2 linked regions of the Pseudophaeobacter arcticus DSM 23566 genome follow. The protein of the gene in region 1 interacts with the protein of each later gene in a pairwise test. Links are inferred from orthologs where the notes say so. Each region holds a gene or a part of one and is shown in the gene's direction. Other genes may lie near its edges.

Evidence for each region. Proteins that work in one complex are often made in the same cells at the same time.
Region 2: the proteins of ARCT_RS0115800 (region 1) and mrdA interact in binary tests that used the Escherichia coli proteins (3 or more experiments, as listed by UniProt). The link is inferred for Pseudophaeobacter arcticus DSM 23566 from one-to-one orthologs.

The regions. Positions count from the first base shown.
Region 1 is NZ_KI421507.1:2,406,894-2,411,929, reverse strand. The notes cover bases 1,265-4,330. They hold ARCT_RS0115800 (penicillin-binding protein 1A), read left to right. Parts: upstream 1,265-1,578; coding sequence 1,579-4,083; downstream 4,084-4,330. Other genes in these bases: ARCT_RS0115795 (AAA family ATPase), read right to left, coding at 4,151-4,330; ARCT_RS0115805 (N-acetylmuramoyl-L-alanine amidase), read left to right, coding at 1,265-1,327. Also shown: more of ARCT_RS0115805, read left to right, coding at 92-1,264; more of ARCT_RS0115795, read right to left, coding at 4,331-4,660; ARCT_RS26300 (Hint domain-containing protein), read right to left, coding at 4,819-5,036. UniProt on the Escherichia coli protein: Cell wall formation. Synthesis of cross-linked peptidoglycan from the lipid intermediates.
Region 2 is NZ_KI421507.1:2,870,366-2,875,334, forward strand. What follows is about bases 567-3,565. They hold mrdA (penicillin-binding protein 2), read left to right. Parts: upstream 567-1,092; coding sequence 1,093-3,039; downstream 3,040-3,565. Other genes in these bases: ARCT_RS0118155 (hypothetical protein), read left to right, coding at 567-1,096; rodA (rod shape-determining protein RodA), read left to right, coding at 3,036-3,565. Outside these bases: rod shape-determining protein MreC, read left to right, coding at 1-564; more of ARCT_RS0118155, read left to right, coding at 557-566; more of rodA, read left to right, coding at 3,566-4,175; ARCT_RS0118170 (LysR family transcriptional regulator), read right to left, coding at 4,160-4,969. UniProt on the Escherichia coli protein: Catalyzes cross-linking of the peptidoglycan cell wall. Responsible for the determination of the rod shape of the cell. Is probably required for lateral peptidoglycan synthesis and maintenance of the correct diameter during lateral and centripetal growth.

The DNA.
Region 1 (5,036 bases):
AGCGGCAAACTGGCGCGCAGGCGGTTTGATCTCTTCCTGGCGTGGCGACTAGGATAACACAAAGGCCATAGGCAAAGGGCAGGGGCAGGATATGGGCAGATTAAACGCGGCGATGACAGCTCTCTGGCTGGCGGGGCTTTGCCTCATGGGGTCTTTTGCTTCGGCGCAGGAGTTCAGCGGTCTGGCCCGCGTCACCAGCGAGGTCTCGCGGATCAGCGATACCGGTCGGGGCGTGGATTTTCAGCTTGGACTTAGCCAGGGGGTGCCCTACCGGCTGTTCACCTTGGATGGGCCTGCGCGGCTGGTGCTGGATTTTCAGGAGGTCGACTGGACCGGGCTCGACCCGGATGCGTTTTTGAGCGGCGAGGCTGTCGCTTCGGTTCAATTTGGCACCTATGTTCCCGGCTGGTCGCGGATGGTGCTGGAACTTGCCGAGCCGATGGTTGTCGCAGCAGCAGCGCTTGAGGTCGACCCGGTGACGGCGGCGGCGGTGCTCAAGGTGGAGTTGCAGCCCAGTACACCAGAGGACTTTGCCAAAGCGGCCGGTGCGCCGCAGGATGCCCGTTGGGATCTGCCTGCACCGCAGGCTTTGGATGTGCTGCCGTACCGGGATGAAAACGCGCCACTGCTGGTGGTGCTGGATCCGGGGCACGGCGGTATTGATCCGGGGGCCAAGGCCGCGGGCGGTATCGTCGAGAAAGACCTGATGTTGCAGTTTGCGCTGGAGCTGGGTGAGGTTCTGGTGCGCTCGGGTCAGTTTGCGGTTCAGGTCACCCGGGATGGGGATTACTTTGTCTCGCTTGAGCGGCGCACGGCGCTGGCGCATCAGGCCGGGGCGGATTTGTTTATTTCCCTACATGCAGATTCGCTGACCCAGGGTCACGCCCATGGCTCCACCGTCTACACCCTGTCGCAAGAAGCCACCGATGCCGCCTCGGCCAGCCTGGCAGAGCGCCATGATCGCGCTGATCTGCTGTCGGGAACCGATCTGAGCCAAACCGATGATCTGGTTGTCGGGGTGATGCTGGATCTGGCACGCCAGGAGACCCAGCCCCGCAGCCAGGCCCTGGCGCGGGCCCTGGTTGCCGGGTTGAAGGAGCAGGGCGGGCCGCTCAATCGTAAGCCATTGCGATCTGCGGGGTTTTCGGTGTTGAAATCCGCCGATATCCCTTCGGTTCTGGTTGAGATCGGTTTTTTGTCCAGCGCCCGTGATCTGGCCAATTTGCAGGACCCTGAATGGCGCCGACAAACAGCAACTGCGATGCTAAAGGGATTGATTAACTGGCGTATAGAAGATGAGGCGCGCCGCGCCCTTGTGCGTCAGTAAAGGGCGTCAGTTGCGGGGCGTCACGCGATAGACCCGGCAGCCAATGTGGCAGCTTTGGTTTCGCCCTTCTTGGTGGGCGATTAGGTGGGCGATTCCAGATTTCGGCAGGACAGGCAAAGGGGGGCTGGCGCCTTGAGTGGGCCTTGAGAGGTGTTTTTCCCCCCTTGGCGGCATTTTTCCGCTGTTTCCGCTTTTGACCCCAGGCTCATGCCCTCCTATATAGGCGGCACCCCGCGTGAAAGGCCGCATCCGTGCTTAGGTATATTCTATCCTTCTTTGGTTCCATCTTCAGTACCATTACCCTTGGCATTGCCATGGTGGCGCTGACTCTTGGGGCAATTTTCTGGATCTACGGGCGCGACCTTCCCAGTCATGAATCCCTGTCGCAGTATCAGCCGCCAACCATCAGCCGAATTTATTCAGGCGAGGGGCGGATGATTGATGAATTTGCCAAGGAACGGCGCCTGTTTACGCCTTCGGCGGATATCCCGGATTTGGTAAAGCAGGCTTTTATCTCGGCTGAGGACAAGAATTTTTATTCCCACAATGGCTATGATGCCCGTGGTATTGCCGCCGCTGCGGTTGAGGCGGTGCGCTCGCGCGGGGGTAACGTGCGGGGGGCCTCGACGATCACGCAACAGGTGATGAAGAACTTCCTGCTGTCCGGCGACCGTAAGGCCGCGCGCAAGATCAAAGAGATTATCCTCGCCACCCGGCTGGAGGAGACATTGAACAAGGATCAGATCCTTGAGCTGTATCTCAACGAGATTTTCCTCGGGCAAAATTCCTATGGGGTGACGGCCGCAGCGCAGAGCTATTTCAACAAGACCCTGGGCGAGCTGGCCCCGCATGAGGCGGCGACGCTGGCCTCGATGCCCAAGGCACCGGGAAAATTCCATCCGGTGCGCGGAAAAGAGCGCCTCAAGGAACGGCGCGATTATGTGCTGCGGGAAATGTTTGAAAACGGCTACATCTCAGAAGCTGTTTATAACGTCGAGGTCCAGCAGCCGCTGCGCTCGGTGCAGAATGGTGATTTCCCCAGTTTCCGCACCACCCTGCCGCCTCGTGACTATTTTTCCGATGAGATCCGCCGCCAGCTGTCCGAGAACTTTGGCGAAGGCGAGTTTTTCACGGGCGGCCTGTCGGTGCGCGCGACCATTGATGCCGAGATGCAGACAGAGGCTGCGGATGCGCTGCGCACGGGGCTGCAGAAATATGACCGCTCGCGCGGGATCTGGATCGGCACCGGCGTTACCCTGGAAGAGGACGTGCTGGCAGATGAGGCACGCTGGCGCGGAGCCCTGGCAGAGGCCGAAGTCCCCCGCGACATTACTCTGGGCGGCACATGGTATCCGGCTGTAGCGCTGGAGGTTGGTGACAAGAGCCTCGTTGTCGGCGTCGAGGGCCAGACCGGCACCGGTGCGGTGCCGCGCGAGGACATCAAATGGATGAAGGGCAGCTTTAAGGACAATATCACCCGTGGGGATGTGGTCTTGGTGCGCGCTGTAAAAGCGGATGACGGCAGCATCAGACACTGGTCGCTGCGTCAGGTGCCCGAGGTTCAGGGCGGCTTTGTGGCGATGGATGTGAACACTGGCCGGGTTCTGGCGATGCAGGGTGGGTTTTCCTATCAGGATTCCGTGTTCAACCGGGCAACACAGGCGCAACGCCAGCCGGGCTCCAGCTTTAAACCTTTTGTCTATGCGGCGGCCCTGGACAGCGGCTATAGCCCGGCGACCATCGTTATTGACGCCCCGATCGAGATCAACACCCCACAGGGGCTGTGGCGTCCCAAGAACTCTTCGCATAAATTCTATGGCCCGACGCCGCTGCGGACCGGCATTGAGCAGAGCCGGAACCTGATGACCATTCGTCTGGCCCAAGAGGTCGGCATGCCGGTTGTCGCAGGGTATGCTGAACGCTTTGGGGTCTACGACAACATGGGCACGTTCCTGGCCAACTCGTTGGGCGCAGAGGAAACCACGCTTTACAAGATGGTGGCGGCCTATGCGATGTTTGCCAATGGCGGCCAGCGGGTACAGCCAACCCTGGTGGACCGGGTGCAGGATCGCTTTGGGCGCACCATCTACCGGCATGATGATCGTGACTGCGTTGACTGCGCCTCGCCAGACCTGCCAACGGGGCAATCGCCACGTATCGCCACCGACCGCGAACAGGTGATGGATCCGATCACCGCCTACCAGCTCAGCTCGATGATGCGGGGCGTCGTGGAGCGAGGCACCGCCTCCAGTGTGATCGACCTGCCGGTGCCGACGGCTGGCAAGACCGGGACAACCAATGATTCCCGCGATGTCTGGTTTGTGGGCTTTACCTCCAATATCGTCGCGGGTTGCTACATGGGGTTCGACCAACCCCGTCCGATGGGGCGGGGCGCCTATGGCGGCACCATGTGTGGTCCGGTGTTCCAGCAGTTCATGAAGGTTGCCACCGAGAAATTTGGCGGCGGACCCTTTGAAGTGCCCGAGGGCGGTCACTTTATCAAGATCGACCGCTATACCGGGGCGCGTCTGCCCGACAGTGCTTCGGGGGCCAATGTAGTGGCCGAGTATTTCCGCGACGGGGCTGAGCCAATCTTTGGTCTGGCTTTTGACGGCGGCTTTGCCATGGGCTCTGATCTGCCGCTTCTGGAAGAGGTGCAGCAATCGGGACGTCAGGTGACCACCTCAAGTGGGGGTACGGCGGTTCTGGGACCCAAGGCCACCTTTGGGACTGTGACATCGGGCGGCCAGTATTAGGCGCTCAGACCTCGCACCCTGGACATGCCACAGACAGGTGATGCCCAGCTCCGGGCGCTGCATGTGCTTACACCGCAGCCTCTTTCGCGGCAGAGTGAACTATCACGTTGAAGCCTTCTTCGGGGGATGGCGCGACATAGTGGCTTGAAAACTGGTGAAACTGTTCCTCAGTTGCGGCAAAGGGGTGACCCCCTCCGGCGTTTCGGCTGTGCAGTCTGGCCAAGCAGTCTTTCTCGGGCGTCGTTAGCACGTGAAGCTGATGGAAGGCTGCGGTCTCTTTCAGGATCGTTTTCATCCATTTGCGGGTCTCAACCGTGTTTGCGGGAAAGTCCAAGACCACCGAGACCCCTGCCTCCAGCAGCGCCGAGACATGTGGCCCCAGGATGGTGCGCAGTTTTTCTGTGCAGCGCACATAGTCCGCGACTGAGGTCATCTGGTCGGAAAACAACGCTTCTAGCCAGGCGTCCTCGGACAGCAAGATCGTTCCAGCCGGGGCCGCAAGCCGGGCCGCCAAGGTGGATTTTCCAGCGGCAATTTTTCCGCAGAGCAGGTGCAAAACTGGTGATGCAGGGGTCATTTAGAACACCATTTTTTTGATATGGGGCGGGTTTGAAACTTTGGTGTGCACCGCGCCAGATGAACCGGTGAAAGTGTTCGCACATCCGATCTGTAGCATCCACCCCGGTGCAGTGAACTCACCAAAGCGTCCCTTAAAACCTGTTGATTGGCGGTCTCTTATCCCGGTGTCGGGGCCAGGGGGGCGGCTAATGTCGCGGGGGCTGTGGCCATCAAAGCCAGCGTTTCGGGGCGCGTTAGACAGTGCCGCGCTGTGGGGCCAAAACCCTGGGGGTGGCCGCGCAGTTCCGGCATGCAATCAAACAGGCTGAACAGGGCTGGGGGGCCCAGGGCCTCAAGCGCCTGATCGCCGGGAAAGAAGCTCTCGGTCGGGCAGT
Region 2 (4,969 bases), 460 kb from region 1 along the record:
TTGAACGTAGGCGCCCGCGACGGCATTCAGGATGGTTGGGCCACCATGGATGGCATCGGCCTGGTTGGGCGCATTTCCGGCACTGGCCGCAATACGGCCAGGGTGGTGCTGCTGACCGATGCGGCCAGCGCCGTTCCGGTCACCATCCAGCCCTCGGGACAGACAGCGCTGGTGACCGGCGACAACAGCACGGCGCCGCTGCTCACCTTTTTGGAAAACGCCGATCTGGTGCGCCCCGGCGACCGGGTAATCACCTCTGGTGATGGCGATGTCTTTCCTGCCGGTCTGCTTGTCGGGCAGGCAACGCTGGATCGCAGTGGCCGCATGCGGGTGCGGCTATCGGCAGACTATGAACGCCTGGAGTTCCTGCGGGTCCTGCGCCATCATGGCACCCAGGTCATCCGCGATCCCGGCGGGCTGATCGTCCCGGCCCCCGGCGCCAATACCCCCAGATCCCGTCCCGGCGATCTTGAACTGGGGACCGACACTCCTACCGACATTCCCACAGACATTCCCACCGACGGGGCCGCAGATCCCGCTGCAAGCGGAGCGGACAATGGCTGAGGTTACCCCAGGCAGAATTCATCTCATGCGGGTTGGGTTTGCAGCGCTTGCCTTTGTGATCATCTTCTTTCACCTGTTGCCCCTGAACACCCAGGTCCGCAACTGGGCGCCGCCGGATCTGATCATTTGCCTGGCCATGGCCTGGTCGCTGCGCCGTCCGGACTATGTGCCGGTGCTGCTTCTTATTCCGGTACTGCTGATGGCCGATCTGCTGTTTCAGCGCCCGCCCGGCCTGTTGACCCTGCTGGTGGTGCTGGGCTGCGAATTCCTGCGCTCGCGCTCTCAGCCGCAGCATGAAACCCCCTTTGTCGCGGAATGGCTCTCGGTTGCCCTAGTGATCACTGTCATCACCTTGCTGAACCGCCTGACCCTGTCCGTCTTTGCCATTCCCCGCACCCCGCTGAGCTTGTCTGGGATCGAAATGTTTGCAACAATTGCCGCCTACCCGCTGGTGGTGCTGGTCAGTCAAAGCCTTTTGGGCGTCCGCAAACTCTCAGCCGCCGAAGCCGAAATTCTGGAAGCCCGTAAATGAGACGCTCTCCCAAAGATCAGGAAGGCGCCCACCGCAAGCTGAGCCGCCGTGCTTTGCTGTTGGGGGGGATGCAACTCGGGCTTGTTGGTACGCTTGCGGCGCGCATGCGCTATTTGCAGATCGACCAGGCGGATCAGTTTCGCCTGCTGGCCGAAGAGAACCGCATCAATATTCGCCTGCTGGCACCAGCCCGCGGCGAGATTTTTGATCGCAACGGTCGGGTGCTGGCGCATAATTCGCCCTCCTACCGGATCATCATCGTCCCCGAAGATGCCGGCGACGTTGAGCAGGTCATCGCCAAACTCTCCGATCTGATCACCCTGCCGCCAGAGGAAATCGAGCGCGCCCTTGCTGAAATACGCCGTGGCCGTCCCTTCTTGCCGATTACCCTGGCCGATCAGCTGAACTGGGAAGACATCTCCAAGGTCGCGGTGAATGCCCCTGCCCTGCCTGGGATCACGCCCGAAGTGGGGTTGACCCGGATCTATCCGCAGCTTGATGATTTTGCCCATGTGGTTGGCTATGTGGGTCCGGTGTCGGACTATGATCTCAGCAAACTGGAAGCGCCTGATCCAATCCTGCGCATTCCGCGATTTCAGATCGGCAAGGTCGGGTTTGAGGCCAAGCGCGAAGATATGCTGCGCGGCACTGCCGGGACCAAACGTATCGAGGTCAACGCCGGTGGCCGGGTGATGCGCGAGCTGGACCGCAAAGAAGGTCAGGCCGGGGCCGATATGCAACTGGCGGTGGACGCCGACCTGCAGAACTATACCCAGGCAAGACTGAACAATGAAAGCGCCGCCGTGGTGGTGATGGACTGTGAAAACGGCGATCTGCGGGCCATTGCCTCGGCGCCGAGTTTTGACCCCAACCAGTTTGTGCGCGGCATCTCGGTGGCCGACTACCGCATGCTGACCGACGATCCCTACCGCCCATTGGCCAACAAGACTGTGCAGGGCACCTATCCGCCGGGCTCAACCTTCAAGATGGTGACCTCCCTCGCCGCCCTTGAGGAGGGGTTGATCGGGCCAGAGGACACCGTCTACTGCCCCGGTTACCTAGAGGTTTCCGGGCGCAGGTTCCACTGCTGGAAACGGGCTGGTCACGGCCATGTCGACCTCAACACCTCGCTCAAGCAATCCTGCGATGTCTATTATTACGACCTGGCGATCAAGGTCGGTATCGACAAGATCTCAGCCATGGCCAATCGGCTGGGGCTGGGGGTGCGTCACGATTTGCCAATGTCGGCGGTGGCCAGCGGGCTGGCCCCCAACCGCGACTGGAAATCGCGGGTGCGGGGACAGGAATGGCTGGTGGGCGATACCGTCAACGCCTCGATCGGCCAGGGCTTTATGCTGGCCTCGCCGCTGCAACTGGCGGTGATGACCGCCAGACTGGCCACCGGACGCAACCTGTCGCCCCGGCTGATCAAATCCATTGATGGCATCGAGCAGCCCTCGGGCGCGGGCGAAAGCCTTGGCCTGAATGAAAACAATCTGCGCATGGTTCGCCGCGGCATGTATTCGGTCAGCAATGACCGGCGCGGCACCGGCTACCGCTCGCGCATTATCGCCGAAGGCCTGCGCATGGCGGGCAAGAGCGGCACCAGCCAGGTGCGCAACATCACCGCAGCCGAGCGCGCCGCCGGGGTGATCCGCAACAAGGATCTGCCCTGGGAGCGCCGCGACCATGCGCTTTATGTCTGCTTTGCGCCCTTTGACGACCCCAAATTTGCGGTCTCGGTGATTGTCGAACATGGCGGTGGCGGCTCCACCGCCGCGGCCCCGATTGCCCGCGATGTCATGTTGCAGGCGCTTTATAACGGCACCCCACCGCTGGAGGCCTACCCCAAGGGTGACCGCAAGCGGATCAAGGCCCAGCAGGACAGGCTAGAGCGCGAACGTGCCAAACGCGCCGAAAACCCGGACAGTGACCGCGCATGAGCTATCTAGAACATAACGCCAAATCGACGCCTTCGGGCCTGCGCAAGATCCTCTATCTGAACTGGCCACTGACCCTCTTGCTCACCTCGGTGGCGGCGGTCGGTTTTTTGATGCTGTACTCGGTGGCGGGAGGCTCCTTTACCCCCTGGGCCGAACCGCAGTTCAAACGCTTTTTGCTTGGCATGAGCGTGATGCTGGTGGTGGCCATGGTGCCCATCTGGTTCTGGCGCAATATCTCGGTTCTGGCCTATCTGACATCGGTGGTGCTCCTTTTGGCCGTCGAGTTCTTTGGCACCGTCGGCATGGGGGCACAGCGCTGGATCGACCTTGGCTTTATGCGGTTGCAGCCCTCGGAGCTGATGAAGATCACCTTGGTGATGTTGCTGGCCGCCTATTACGACTGGCTGCCAGCAGAACGCAGTTCGCGCCCGGTCTGGGTCTTGGTCCCGGTGCTGATGATCCTGTTTCCCACATTTCTGGTGCTGCGCCAGCCTGACCTCGGGACCTCGATCCTGCTGATGGCAGCCGGCGGCGGAGTGATGTTTCTGGCCGGGGTGCACTGGGCCTATTTCACCGCCGTCATTGCCGCCGGTCTCGGCCTGGTGGCGGCCGTCTTTCAAAGCCGCGGCACCGACTGGCAGCTGCTGAAGAACTACCAGTATCTGCGCATCGACACCTTCCTTGACCCGTCACAAGACCCTCTTGGCGCCGGCTATCACATCACCCAGTCAAAAATCGCCCTGGGATCCGGTGGCTGGTCCGGGCGCGGCTATATGCAGGGCACCCAATCGCGGCTGAACTTCCTGCCGGAAAAACACACCGATTTCATCTTCACAACCCTGGCCGAAGAGTTTGGCTTTATCGGCGGGCTCACCCTGCTGAGCCTCTATGTGCTGATCATCGTGTTTTGTGTTGCCACCGCGCTGGCCGCCAAAGATCGCTTCTCCTCCTTGGTGAGCCTCGGCGTCGCCCTGACCTTCTTTTTGTTCTTTGCCGTCAACATGTCGATGGTCATGGGGCTGGCCCCGGTGGTTGGCGTGCCGCTGCCGCTGGTCTCTTATGGTGGCTCGGCGATGCTGGTCCTGCTGGCGGCCTTTGGTCTGGTGCAAAGCGCCAATATTCACCGCCCGCGCTGATCCCCCCCGGTGCCCTGCAGGATCTGCAGCACCAGCGTCAGCACCGGTCTGCGCCGATCCCGGCTCCAGCTCAGCAGGCCAATGTCGCGGTAAAGCCCCGGAATCGGGACAAATTCAGCGCCGCGGGCATAGCGGCGCAACGCCGCCCATCTGGGCAGCACCGCGCGCCCCAGCCCATCCTCCACCAGCATCGCGATGCTTTCCAAGGCGTCCATCTCCGCCAGGATCTTGGGGCTGTCGTGTTGCGCCACCAGCGCCTCCCAGCAGACAGCGCCGCCCCAGGCCTTCCGGCTGTACAGAATATACGGCAACGCCTCGACAGAGCCTTCGACAGCCGCCGCCTCGGGCAGCAGCCAGCCGATCTCCTGGCGCGCGACCGGGGTGAACTGCATCGCCTTGGGCAGGGGAAACCCGGGACGCACGATCACCGCCGCATCCAGCTTTTCTGCCTCGAACTCGGCAAACAAGGCGCTCGACGCACCCGGAGACAATTGCAGCTCAACCTGCGGTGCGGTGCGGCGCAGCCCGGCAACCAGCGCCCTGGCATGATCACCAATCACCGTGGAAATGGCCCCCAGTCGCAGCGGCCCCTCCAGCCCATCGCCATGCAACAACCCCTTCAGCGCCTGCTCGTCGCGCAGCAATTGCCGCAACCCCGGCAGCAGGGTGCGACACTCAGGCGTCGGCTGCATCACCCGCCCGGCCCGGACCAAAAGCGGCACACCCAAAAGCGCTTCCAATGCCGCGATCCGCTGCGCCACCGCCGAAGGCGTGATGCCCTCGACGCGGGCCGC